Regions from separate parts of the Marinomonas sp. FW-1 genome, predicted to be linked through region 1. Evidence: riboswitches for the same ligand, from Rfam matches in the RefSeq annotation. Region 1 holds a riboswitch; the other holds the start of a gene.
The links. Region 1 has a riboswitch for FMN ahead of C1X04_RS13215 (6,7-dimethyl-8-ribityllumazine synthase). Riboswitches for the same ligand answer to the same signal wherever they lie in the genome.

Region 1 (6,722 bases):
GATCAACAATCCCCTCGTCGTCAACAAAGCCACCCGGTTTGGCTGCTAATAAGTGCACGGTTTCTCCAATTACTTCTTCTACTTAACCGTCATTCTCGCGAAAGCGGGAATCCATAGTTTTTCCATTAAGAGCTTGGGCATAGCCCTCTTAACCCCTCCCTAACCCTCCCCTTCGCAAGGGGAGGGAATGTCTAGCGCCTCCCCCTTTTCAAGGGGGAGGCTGGGAGGGGGTTAAGCACTCAAAGCATCATGCAGAACATTCTCAATCTGCTCTTTATTGATACCCTTGCCGATGAACACCAATTGCGTTTTACGTACTTCTTCTGGCTTCCACAAACGGTCAAAGTAACGATCCAAACGCGTTCCCACCACTTGAAATACTTGGCGCATAGGCTTGCCATGAACCGCTGCAAAACCTTTTACACGGAAAATATTGTGTTCTTCAATTAACTGAGTCAGTGTGTCTTGCAATAAATCGGACTGCACTTCACCCAATGTCACAACAAAAGAGTCAAAGTGATCATGGGCATGATCATGGTGTTCACCATGGGCATGATGATGATCGTGATGGTTGTGAACCTCATCGATTCGACTTTCGGTCGCTGCGTCGATGCCTAACAAGACATCCAATGCCGCTTCGCCATTTTCAATGTAAACGGTTTTGACTGTGCTTGGCACTTCATGGGCAATGATAGCCTGTACCCGAGCGCGCTCTTCCTCGTTTAGCAAATCATTTTTACTCACCACCACTAAGTCTGCGGCACTAAGTTGATCGTCTAATAATTCTTGCAAGCTTGGGTCGTGATCTAAACTTTCATCTGCTAGGCGTTGTGCTTGAACTTTATCTTCATCATGTGCAAAGCGACCTGCCGCCACAGCTGCACCATCGACCACGGTAATTACGGCATCAACGGTGCAGTGCTCTTTGATACCCGGCCAGTTAAACGCTTGCACTAAAGGTTTTGGCAGCGCCAAACCGCTCGTCTCGATCAAGATATGGTCAATATCTCCACGGCGTGCGACAAGTTGCTGCATCACTGGCAAAAACTCTTCTTCTACAGTGCAGCAAATACAACCATTCGCCAATTCGTAAAAGCCATCGTCACTGCGCAGACTTCCCTCTTCCACACCTTCTGGGCAATCAAGTGGACAAGAACGCAATAAATCGGAATCGATATCCAACTCACCAAACTCATTTACGATCACCGCGATACGTTTACCAGCGGCTTGTTTTAGGACGTTGGATAATAGTGTCGTTTTACCACTGCCCAAAAAACCTGTCACAATTGTGGTTGGTATTTTATTCAATTGCATGATTCATCCTTTTCACTTTTAGGCTGATTTTTCTTAGATTGATGTATTTTACGGAAAATATGCGCTTGCTCTTTGTCGTATAAATAGGAGTCTGCGAAATCTTCTGTATCTAATACTTTTCCGACCAATATTAAACTGGTGCGAGTGAATTTTTTCTCTCTTACTTTGGCAACAATATCCGTCAATGTTCCCACTACGTAATCTTGATCAGGCCAGCTAGTGCGATAACAAACAGCCACAGGACAGTCCTCACCATAGTGAGGTATCAGCTCTTCAACGATTTTATGGATACGAGTGATGCCAAGATGAATCGCTAACGTCGCGCCACTTTGCGCCAAGGCGGGCAAGCGTTCACGCTCTGGGAAAGGTGTTTTGCCTTCATAGCGCGTCATGATGACGGTTTGTGAAACGCCAGATAAAGTCAATTCTTTACGTAATAACGCAGCGGATGCTGCCACGGCACTGACACCAGGAATCACTTCATAATCAATATCTAATGCTTCCAAGCGACGAATTTGTTCGCCAATCGCACCATACAAAGCAGGATCTCCAGACTGCAAGCGAGCAACGTCTTTGCCCTCTTGCGCCGCTTTTTCAATCACGGCTGTGGTTTCATCGAGATTCATTTCTGCCGTATCGTAAATGGCTTCAGCAGTACCACGGACACTATCAACCACTTGTGGCGGAATTAAAGAACCAGCGTAAAGAACAATCGGACAGCGCTCCATGGTTTTAACGGCTTTTACCGTCATCAAATCTGGATCGCCTGGGCCTGCGCCAATAAAGTAAACAGTCATTTTGTCACTAACCTTTTATAAAGAGCTAAAGCTTTTTGGAATAGCCGCGAGGCGTGTAAATCCAGTGTTTCTGGCCGTTAACTATGTGTTTTGAGTCGGAATTGCCCACACTTACCATGGTGAACATATCGACATCTTTGGCCTCTAGCTCACCCAAGGTCGTAAAGGTAATTTCTTCTTCCGGACGGGTCAGTTGGCGACCAATCATCACAGGGGTACTAGCAGGACGATATTGCAATAGGACATCACGAGCGTGGTTTAGTTGCCAATCTCTTTTCTTTGAAACAGGATTATAAAATGACACGACAAAATCCCCCGCGCCACAAGCGTGTAAACGCTTGTCGATGGTTTCCCAAGGGGTTAATAAATCGGAAAGTGAAATGGTACAAAAATCGTGACCTAGCATGGCTCCAACACGGCTTGCACCGGCTTGCATTGCCGAAATGCCAGGAATCACTTCAATATCAACATTCAGCCATTCAGGATGGTGTTCTTTGCCTTGCAGCTGTAAATCCAGTAACTCAAACACCAATGTCGCCATGGCGTATATGCCGATATCACCACTGGAAATTAACGCGGTATTTTTTCCTTGAGCGGCCAAATCGAGCGCCAAACGAGCACGCCCGATTTCTTCGCCTAACGGTAGGTTATGAAACGCCTTACCTTCACTCAACTCGCCCAATAAATCTAAATAGTAGCCGTAGCCTACCCAATCACTGCAAGCTGACAATGCTTGCGTTGCTTTGGGTGCAACCAACCCTAAATCACCTGGGCCCATGCCCATTACAAATAGCTTGTTCATACGTTCTCTACAATGGAATCATGCGTCATAAGACGCGAATGAAACCATTGTACACGTATTGCTAATTTGACGGGATGAAAACACTTCGATTTAAAGTGAAGACAACTCAGGTGATAAGGCTACGACTCTACTTTAACAAGACGACATGTTGCTGCCATGGCTCCCACTTCTAGCTCTGCCGTTTCACCATGAATCCAGAAAGTAAGACCTTCCCCAAGGTAAAACGAGCCAGATGCGCTAATGGCACGAGTCAATGTGTATTCTTTATCATTCCAGGTAATTTGCGCATTTTCAGCATGAAAGAAAACATGCAAAGGGGCAGCATTACATAGGTAAGTCGCTGCGTTAGTCTGTGAAATGTCGCCCATGTCATCAACGTCGCTATCCAATGACGTCTCTTTAGTGACTGAACTACAGGCAGTCAATGCTAACAAAGACGCACAAACGAGGAATTTTTGTAACCGTGATGTTTTTATACTCACAAAGAATGACTCCATTCAAAATCAATATTCCAAATTTCTCTATTAAAGCAACAAAACACAAAATCTGCTGCTCACCGTATTTTATATCGAGATAGGTATAAAGCTCCATTCATTGAGCCATGATTATTGGTTACTTTTTGTTACTTAGATATTTATCACAAAAACGCTACATTTTTCTTAAGAACACTCTTTGACAGTCAACAACGAAAACAAGTAGTATTTATTTTGTCGGATTTATCCGACTTCGTTCTCGGGGCGGGGTGTAATTCCCCACCGGCGGTAAAGAATCTATTTCTAAGCCCGCGAGCGCCTAGAAGATCATATCTTTTAGGGTCAGCAGATCTGGTGTAATTCCAGAGCCGACGGTTATAGTCCGGATGATAGAGAGCGCGTCAGACAAGACCTTAAGTGGTGTCGTATTTTGCGACGCCTCAGGTATGCCATATTGATTATGGTGTATTTGCCTGCCCGTTCGCCCTGATTCACCTTAGATTTTTTTAGGATTGACAAATGAATCAGAGCTCAACGAATAACATTGAATTTACTCCAGCGACAAAACGTATTGCTATTCTTCATGCTTCTTGGCACGAAGATATTGTCATGAATTGTGTCGAAGGCTTTAAAAAAGAACTCGTTTCTCGTGGATATGACGCGTCTTTGATAGACGTTATCCCAGTTCCTGGCGGCTACGAAATCCCACTACAAGCCAAACTGCTGGCGAAGAGCGGACAATACGCTGCGATCGCAGGAACAGCATTGGTTGTCGATGGTGGCATCTACCGTCACGACTTTGTTGCTCAAGCAATTTGCAATGCGTTAATGCAAGTGCAATTAGAAACGGAAGTACCTGTTCTTACCGCGGTGCTAACACCTCATAATTTCCATGAGCACGATGAGCACAAAGAATACTTCAGCCGTCATTTTGTTAAGAAAGGGGTGGAGCTAGCAAATGCTTGCGATCAAACCATACGCTTAACAGAAAAAGCGAAGCAAATGCTATAAATTCAAAGTCAAACGCGACATACAAAAGCGTAATAGGTTTACAAAAATGCTCCGTATTCGAAGAATACGGAGCATTTTTTATTTCACTCAATAGTAAGTTCGACTACTCAGGTAAAAGCCTTACTTCGTAGCGATTGATACACCTCGGTATTTCGATCTTCTTCAGCACACAAGCCCAGCATATCATCCACAAAAAAGCCTAACGCTCTTCGCTCTATTTGTTCAATACCCTGCTGCTGTTGTCGTGATAAATTGCCATATTTTGAGGCCGCGCCAAAATCACCAAACAAGACATGACCTTCTTCATTAATAAGGGTGTTGTGTGCATAAAGGTCACCATGACTGACTTTTTTCTCAGAGAAGTGAGTGACCAGCTGTTCCACTTGCTCAACAATCTTGGCAATTTTATCTATCGAAAACACCTGCTCCAGCGCAAAGGTATCTCGAGTGCAAGACTCCAAACTCGGCGGTAGACCCAAATTCGTGTAATGGGTTGGGATTAACTCCATCACCAAAGCAGAACAATCAGCCTCAGCCACTTTTGCCAGCGGCCTTACCAAATTGTCATGATCACCAACCGCCAAACAGGCATCCAACTCATCTTCGGGGAAACCATCACTGGTCACGTCGCCTTTAAAAACTTTCACGGCTACTGATTCAGAAAAGCCAAAGGTATTTTTTTGCCACGTCGCGAGAGAGATAACGCCTGATGCGCCTTGTCCCAATACTTGATGCAGTTTTAGATCACCAAAAGGTACGGTTTTAAATTCGTCATGTGAATCACGTTGCGCACAAAACGGATTACCAGAGAACGCTAACCAAGCCAAACGAGGCAATTCTAATAATGCATCAGGGAAAACCACCAGCTGATTCGCTGACAAACGAATCAACTCTAAATGACGGCAGTTGATGATAGAGTCTGGCAGAGTGCTTAAGCGGTTACCTGCCAATGCCAGTTTTTGCAATCGCGTCAATCTTCCAAAATCCTCTGGCAGAGACGTAATTTTGTTGTCCGTGAGAATAAGCCAACGCGTTTGCGTCGGTAAGGATGCAGATGACACAGTCGCAATTTGATTGCTTTTAAAGCCAATCATCTCCAGTTGCTCACACTGCCCTAAGACGTCTGGCAGATGAGTAAACAGATTGTTCGAACAGAAAATTATGCGCAGTTTTTTAAGGCGTGGTAAATCAGCGGGCAGCTCACTTAAATGGTTATTAGACAAATCAAGAATTTCTAAGCTATCCGCAAGATCAAAAATCGCTTCTGGAAAGTGGGATAAGTTGTCAGAGAGCTGAAGACGAACAATGCCTTTCAGCTCTCCGCTATAAAGTTGGTCAAGTGTGTGCAAAACAATGCTCTTTCTACATAAGGTTTACACGCATTATAACCAATTACATACGAGGAATGGTGGTTATCAAGTCTGTCGTACCAACATCAATGCCCATTTGGAAAAGTAAGGTGGTTATCTGCCCCCTATGATGAGTTTGATGATTAAAGAAGTGCTGTAGAGTAAAGCCAAACCTTTGGGAATGATCAATGCCTTTCATATTTTTATACACAAGCGCCGATGCCAAGATCTCGTCGGTTACTTCATCTATCATGGCAATAATCAGCTTATCTAGCTCGAAACGCTTACTTTGTAATAAGAGTAAATCATCAAACAACTGAGTATTAAGCGCCGCAGGTCGTTCTAACGTACGAACAAGATCTAAACTAGAAAGCTCAGTAAAATGATCTGCAAAGCGTTTCAACCAAATAATGTCCGCCACAAGATTATGGTTAAGCGTTCCTAGTACTGAGCCAAAAAATGCGCCTTTATCAGCTACTAGATCAGCACGACTCAACTCCCCAACGGCCTTATAAATAGCCTGATTCATCCATTGATTATAAGACGCCATCAGCTGCATATTTTCTTTTACCGACATAATCCTCTACCTTTTTAGGTATTTGTTAAGCCGCTAATAAAACAGCAATTAGGGCAATTAAGCCAGGAACACCCTGCACAAATAGAATCTTCTTATTGGCGCTGATGGCACCATAAACGCCCGCCACAATAACACATAGCAAGAAAAAAACGGTCACCTGAAAGCCCTCGGCACCAAGCCATAACCCCCATAACAACCCTGCCGCCAAGAAGCCATTGTAAAGTCCTTGGTTTGCTGCCATCACTTTCGTTGCTTTTGCAAAATCAGGCTTTAAGCCAAATGCCCTCATCCCTTGAGGTTTATCCCAAAGAAACATCTCGATATACATGATATACACATGCAAAAGAGCAACTAGCGCCGTGGCAACCATTGAAAATAACACCATAAATACAACCTCTT
Region 2 (6,722 bases), 1.3 Mb from region 1:
CACCATTGAGCGGCAACACATGCTCTTTTAGCAATGTGTCCCACTGGCTATGATCAAATGCGTTTGCCGCGCTTACCTGAACACTGAACAAACCAGCGAAGGTAAAGCTCAATAGCGTGAAAACCAATAAGCGAAGTTTATTCATCACATTAACCTCGACGCCAAGCATGGTATTTTTCCAGCCAATTCAAGATACGCTGTGGCGCGTGCGCACGCTTCCACTCGCCTGCGGCGTATTTATTGGCTTCCGCCCATGTTGGATACGTATGAATGGTGCCGAGCACTTTATTCAGGCCAAGGCCGTGTTTCATCGCCAATACAAACTCAGCCAACAAATCCCCAGCGTGCTCACCGACTATGGTCACACCCAAGATCTTATCTTTACCCGGAACGGTAAGCACTTTGACAAAACCTTTGGCGGCACTGTCGGCAATGGCGCGATCCAGATCATCTAATTCGTAGCGCACCATTTCATAAGCAATGCCTTTGTCTTTGGCATCTTGTTCACTCAAGCCAACGCGAGCCACTTCAGGGTCAACAAAAGTGGTCCAAGGAATCACTCGGTAATCGACACGGAATTTTTTCAGCGAGCCAAACAAAGCATTCACCGCGGCATACCAAGCTTGGTGCGACGCCACATGAGTAAACTGATAAGGGCCTGCCACATCGCCCGCGGCAAAAATATTTGGATAGAGCGTTTCCAGATAATCATTGGTGACGATGGTACCTTTGGTCTCAATACCCAGACTTTCTAAACCGTAACCTTCCAGCCGCGCTTCACGACCCACTGCACAAATCAGAGCATCAAATTCCACAACAGATTCTTGCCCATCACGCTCAACGATCAAACGCTTCACATCGCCTTCTTTCTCACAGCGCAGCGCATTGTGAGAAGTCAGCATAATCACGCCATCTTGAATTAGGCTTTCTTGTGCCAGCTTAGACACTTCTTCGTCTTCTCGCCCCATAATACGAGCCGAGCGTTCCACTTGTGTCACCTTGGACCCTAAACGAGCAAAGCTCTGCGCTAATTCACAACCAATCGGGCCACCACCTAAAACCACAAGGCGCTTCGGCGGCTCATCGAACTTAGCAAAGGCTTCCCACATGGTATCGCTGGTGTAATAACCCACCTCGTCTAAACCTGGTAAATTCGGAATGAAAGGCCGAGCGCCGGTTGCCAACACAATACTGCGCGCCGTCAAACGTTGCGTGTCGCCGTCATTTCGTTGAATTTCCACCGTCCAAGGATCGATCAATTTGGCGTAACCTTGCACCACATCGACGCCCATTTTGCTGTAACGCTCAACGCTATCGTGAGGCTCTATTGTTGCGATCACATCGTGAATTCGCTGCATGACTTTTTTGAACGAAAAGGTCGGCTCGCTGCTGTTCAACCCGTAGTTTTCAGCATGGCGCATTTGATGAGCGACTTTCGCACTTTTGATCAATGCCTTACTCGGAATACAGCCGTAATTTAAGCAATCGCCCCCCATTTTATGAGCTTCTATTAGCGTCACTTTGGCTTTTACCGTTGCCGCAATGTAAGCACTTACTAAGCCACCAGCACCTGCACCAATAACAATTAAATTACGATCAAAAGATTTTGGCTTGCTAAATCCGGCATACACTCGTCGCGCTTTTACCACGTCGACGATTTTCTTCGCGATAAGCGGGAAAACACCCAACAACACAAAAGACAGCAGCAAAGATGGCGACAAAATACCCGACAAACTTTCTAACTGCCCCAACTGAGTTCCCGCATTTACGTACACCAAAGTGCCCGCGAACATACCGATTTGGCTTACCCAGTAAAAGGTGAAAGCACGAATCGTTGTCAGCCCCATCAACAAGTTAATTAGAAAGAAAGGGAAAATAGGCACCAAACGAAGGGTAAACAAATAAAAGGCACCGTCTCTTTCGACGCCTTCGTTAAATGCGGTTAGACGATTGCCAAATCGTGACTGCACCATGTCTTGTAACAAATAACGAGATACCAAAAACGCCAAAGTCGCCCCAATGCTGCTGGCAAAGGATACGATCACGGTTCCCCACAGCAAGCCAAATAACGCGCCTGCCGCCAAGGTCATAATCACCGCACCGGGCAAAGACAAGGCTGTAACGATAACGTACAAGAGCAAAAACCCGCCACCCACCAACAAAGGGCTTTCATCTCGCCATGTATCAAACTGTGCAAGGCCAGATTTCAAACCGTCTAGTGTTAATAACTGGTTCAAATCGAAATAGAAAAAGCCCACTGCCAATGCGGCAATAAGTACCAACAATCCAATTTTCTTCATTAGTAGAACTCCGAAAGAGTTTTTGCAACTCCATATAAAACCAAACAATCTTGCTATGCGAAACCGTTTACGACTAATGCACTCATCAATACTATGTTAGAAAAGATTCAACGCGCGTATTCCTAACCAATGCCACTCTTGTCATTCCCACGAAGGCGTTCTCTTGTCATTCCCGCGAAGGCGCTCTCTTGTCATTCCCGCGAAGGCGCTCTCTTGTCATTCCCGCGAAGGCGCTCTCTTGTCATTCCCGCGAAGGCGCTCTCTTGTCATTCCCGCGAAGGCGTTCTCTTGTCATTCCCGCGAAGGCGTTCTCTTGTCATTCCCGCGAAGGCGGGAATCTATCTCTTATGTCCATAGAAAATAACCTTATTTAAACAAGACCACTGTATTCACGCCTTCGCGGGAACGACGCTGAATGAAGTGATGGCTCATGCAAAGCTTCTATGTATAGAGGTTAGACTCAACCTAGCCCTAAATTATTACAGTAACGACTAAAATATTTTTAAGTTATGAGAGTAAGGCAAAAAACAGAATGCTGCACTTAATTACAAAAACGGATTGAGTGAAGGAGAAGACAAAGAAGATTTAAAAGGAAGAAAAGGCCGCGTTTGGAAATACAAACACGGCCTATCGAAAAATACGCGCAAAGCCTACGAGACTGTTCTAATACGTCCTGCCCACAAGCTAAACAACACACCAAAACAGCAAATACACAAGATCAATACAACCAAACCAGAAAGCCCATAGGCAGCAATGGCTGTAGCAAACGTCGGCGGCCCAACCGTCGCACCAAGGTTACCAAACTGTGCCAGTAAACCATAACCTTGCGCTTGCTCACTTGGATTACGAGCAAGGGTTGGGATCATTGCCAAAGCGGAGCCTGGCACCATACCAAGGAACAACACCATCGCGCCAACCACCAGACAAAACAGTTCTGGCGAACCGCTAATAAGAGACAGCAAAAGCACACAACTGGCCACACCACAATACGCCATCAAAGCAACCCTTTGTGGTCGCATCAAATATTGTGCAATTGCCCCTGCGAGAAAGGTGCCGCCTGTACTAATCAATGGCAACACCACCATCATCAATTTTTGTAATGTCGAATCACCAATCAAACCGGGTACATAAGTCAGCACCGACACCAAAGTGCAGGTATAAAACAAGAATACGCAGCTTGGTAACAGAGCCCGAGGATTCTGATAGATTTTAGCCATCTGTCTTAAAAATCCATCCTGCATTTCCGTCACAGGAACCAAATCCAAGACCGGATTCTTTCTTAGCTTGAAAAACAACACCACACCGATTGTGGTGATAAAAAGTCCATGGCTTAAAAACAAAGTCTGCAAACCGTATTGGTCTAAAATATTTTTTCCAGCCCAACCACATAGCGCAAACGCAACACCAAAGAAGGTGCCCCAAATTCCCATGGTTAAAGACTTATGATTTGATGCACTTAATTTGGCAATCAAAGTCGGCGCCGCAACCACCACGCCCAATTGCGAAAAGCCTTCCAGCATTCGTGTCACGAATAACACATTAAAAGTTGGCAACGTGGATTGAATCAGAGACAGACTGCCGCCCAGCAACAAGGCACCAACCAACACCTTCAAATAACCAAACCGACTGGCAATCATGCCCGCCGACACCCCGAAGATTAAGCCAGCAATACCAACCGCAGACAACGCTGCGCCTGTTGACGTCGGCCCCATTTGATAATGCTCAAGCAAACCATCAAACGATACCGAGAACTTCGCAAACTGCATCGCCGCAGAAATACCTGCTACCCACAATAAAATAACGTTTAGCCACTGGGTTTTCGGCTCAGGGATAGATGATTGAAAAGAAGAGTTTGGCATCTCGCTTCCTTATTAGAATGAAAATTAAGCCATCGACCAAGAAGATGCACTTAAAAGCTGACCTAACGGACAAGTTGTGGGCGCTATTCTAAAACAAAAAGCACCAAAAATGGGCAGGTATTTCTATTAAAATAAGGAATGGTCTGACAAACTCTCTGCCAGACCATTAAAGGAAAAACTAAACCTACTGAGTGACAGCTGTTAATTCGGCTTTTCTCAGCTCTTTCATGCGCAAGCCGATGTTGCCGAGGATGAGCATCAAGCCACCGATGATTTGGTAAGCGGTTAAGCCCATATCAAGGAATAGCCAGTTGATCGCAGCGGCGAAGACAGGGAAAGACAGCTCAGCTAAAGTAGCGAGTTGCGCAGGGACCGTTTTTAAGCCTTGGTAATAGAACCACATGCCGATAAAGCCACTGAGTAATGCCATTACCACTAATAAGCTTAAGTCGATCGATGTCATCACCTTCAAACCATCAGACTGCGCCAATGCCATCGGTAGCAACACCAATAATCCAGCAACAAAACGGCCTGACATAATCGCGTTGGCAGGCATATGTTGGTAAGACAAGTATTTGCCACAGACCGTGGCCGCGCCCCAAGCGATGACTGCAATCAGGGTATAACCGTAACCCTTCATGATGCTTAACGTATCATCTGAGTAATGCCATTGCGCGTCGCCTAGTTGACGCAAATCCGGCCACATCATCACAAAGCTCCCCATTAAAATCACCGCAGCCCAGCGAACAAATTGTCCTTCAATGCGCTCTTTCAATAGCCAATAAGCCAGCAAAATCGCCACGATTGGCTGTAGTTTTTGTAGCAAGATAACGACCGTTGGATTCAAATAGTGAAAGGCCTCGGTAAATGCCAAGGTGCCCATAGCCGAACCGATACCACCAATAAAAAACAAACACGAAAAACCGCTTATCGACATATGACGATAAACATGGCGATAGCGCCACAGCATAGGTGCGACAAACAGCACCAAGGTAAGGTGTTCAATTAGGACTATTTGCAGTGTGGAATAACCCGCCCCTAATAAAGGGTAGCGAATTAAGGTATCTAATGCCCACGTGAAACACGCGATCATGATAAAAAATGTGCCTGCCATCTTTGGTTTCTCCAAATAAAATAAGATGCACAGGGGTGATGAGAACGAATAGTACCAAGATCTGCACACGAAAATGCACAGTTCAGATACACCTAACCAACCATTAGGCGTAACAAAAGCTTGGTCGACTTCTATCATCCGGACTATGACCGTCGGCTCTGGAGTCTCACCAGATCTGCTGACCTTTGTTTATAAAAACAAAGCGCTCGCGGGCTGTTGATAGATTCTTCAATCTAGTCAAATCACCGCCGGTGGGGAATTTCGCCCCGCCCCGAAGTTCGATTAATGTAAATATACATTTGTATAAAAATATATGGCTTAACTTTAAACGCATCCCGCTCTTTAGGCAATAAGCGCAACGTACGTGTTTATGAAATGCTGTATTTACTAAACAACAAAAACCTGACCAAGTATCCAATATTGATATACACTGACTCACCTAAAAATTCTCTTACATTGAATAGGAAGATTTCAATGCAAACCTCGTCCAAAAGCGGCATCCTTTACGCACTAACGGCATTCACCTTATGGGCCATCGCACCGATTTACTTTAAGGAAATGTCATTTGTTCCCGCGACAGAGATTCTTGCCCATCGAGTCATTTGGTCTTGCGTCATTGTCCTCGTGCTAATCGTCCTATTGCGGTACACCAATGCCTTAAAAAAGGTATTAAGTTCACCTAAAATCCTGATGGCCATGCTGATATCAACCCTCCTTATTGGCTTGAATTGGGGCACGTTTATTTGGGCAGTACAAAATAACAAAATGCTAAGCGCCAGCTTGGGTTATTACATAAACCCGCTCATTAGTATTTTATTGGGTATGATTTTCTTCAAAGACAAACTGGATAAAGTGCGCAAAGCGGCAGTGGTTTTATGTTTCTGCGCCGTGGTATTTGAAGTTATCCAATTTGGTTCTTTACCTTGGATTGCTTTAATTCTAGCGATGACCTTTGGCTTTTATGGCTTAGTTAGGAAAAAGATTGCGGTGGATAGTTTTACTGGAATGGCGATTGAAACTGCCATTATGCTGCCTTTGGCTCTTACCTATTTGATACTCAGCCCTTCACCAAGCGCTAACATGTTTGAAAACAGCGCAAGCGTCAATTGGCTACTGTTTGCAGCTGGCCCAGTCACTATGGTTCCGTTGATGTGCTTTGCGGCAGCGGCAAACAGAGTCAGCATGGTGACTCTTGGCTTCTTCCAGTACATCGGACCAACAGGCATGTTTTTTCTAGCGGTCTTTTTGTATGACGAGCCACTTAGCGCCGAAAAACTCACCACTTTTGTACTAATTTGGTCGGCATTGGCAATGCTGATTATAGACTCTATTCGTCGTATTCGAAAAACGAAACCCGTACTTACTGATAAAGAAGCAGTCTAGCTTCTTAATAAACTGATGGGATGGGAGCGAAGTGCGTGATCCACTTTCGCTCATTCGTAAAGACTG

Region 2: linked by a shared signal. The riboswitch ahead of C1X04_RS00695 (DMT family transporter) and the one ahead of C1X04_RS13215 (6,7-dimethyl-8-ribityllumazine synthase) in region 1 are both predicted to bind FMN.

Annotation. Positions count from the first base shown of each region.
Region 1 is NZ_CP025987.1:2,846,989-2,853,710, forward strand. It holds gene cobN (cobaltochelatase subunit CobN) at 1-58, opposite strand, end outside; gene cobW (cobalamin biosynthesis protein CobW) at 232-1,314, opposite strand; gene cobM (precorrin-4 C(11)-methyltransferase) at 1,305-2,111, opposite strand; gene cobJ (precorrin-3B C(17)-methyltransferase) at 2,137-2,913, opposite strand; gene C1X04_RS13210 (MliC family protein) at 3,033-3,395, opposite strand; FMN riboswitch at 3,638-3,788, shown strand; gene C1X04_RS13215 (6,7-dimethyl-8-ribityllumazine synthase) at 3,906-4,397, shown strand; gene C1X04_RS13220 (leucine-rich repeat-containing protein kinase family protein) at 4,505-5,746, opposite strand; gene C1X04_RS13225 (DinB family protein) at 5,790-6,323, opposite strand; gene C1X04_RS13230 (DUF1304 domain-containing protein) at 6,349-6,708, opposite strand.
Region 2 is NZ_CP025987.1:153,628-160,349, reverse strand. It holds gene C1X04_RS00710 (DUF547 domain-containing protein) at 1-145, opposite strand, end outside; gene C1X04_RS00705 (FAD-dependent oxidoreductase) at 150-2,300, opposite strand; gene C1X04_RS00700 (nitrate/nitrite transporter) at 2,951-4,159, opposite strand; gene C1X04_RS00695 (DMT family transporter) at 4,344-5,273, opposite strand; FMN riboswitch at 5,396-5,557, opposite strand; gene rarD (EamA family transporter RarD) at 5,748-6,656, shown strand.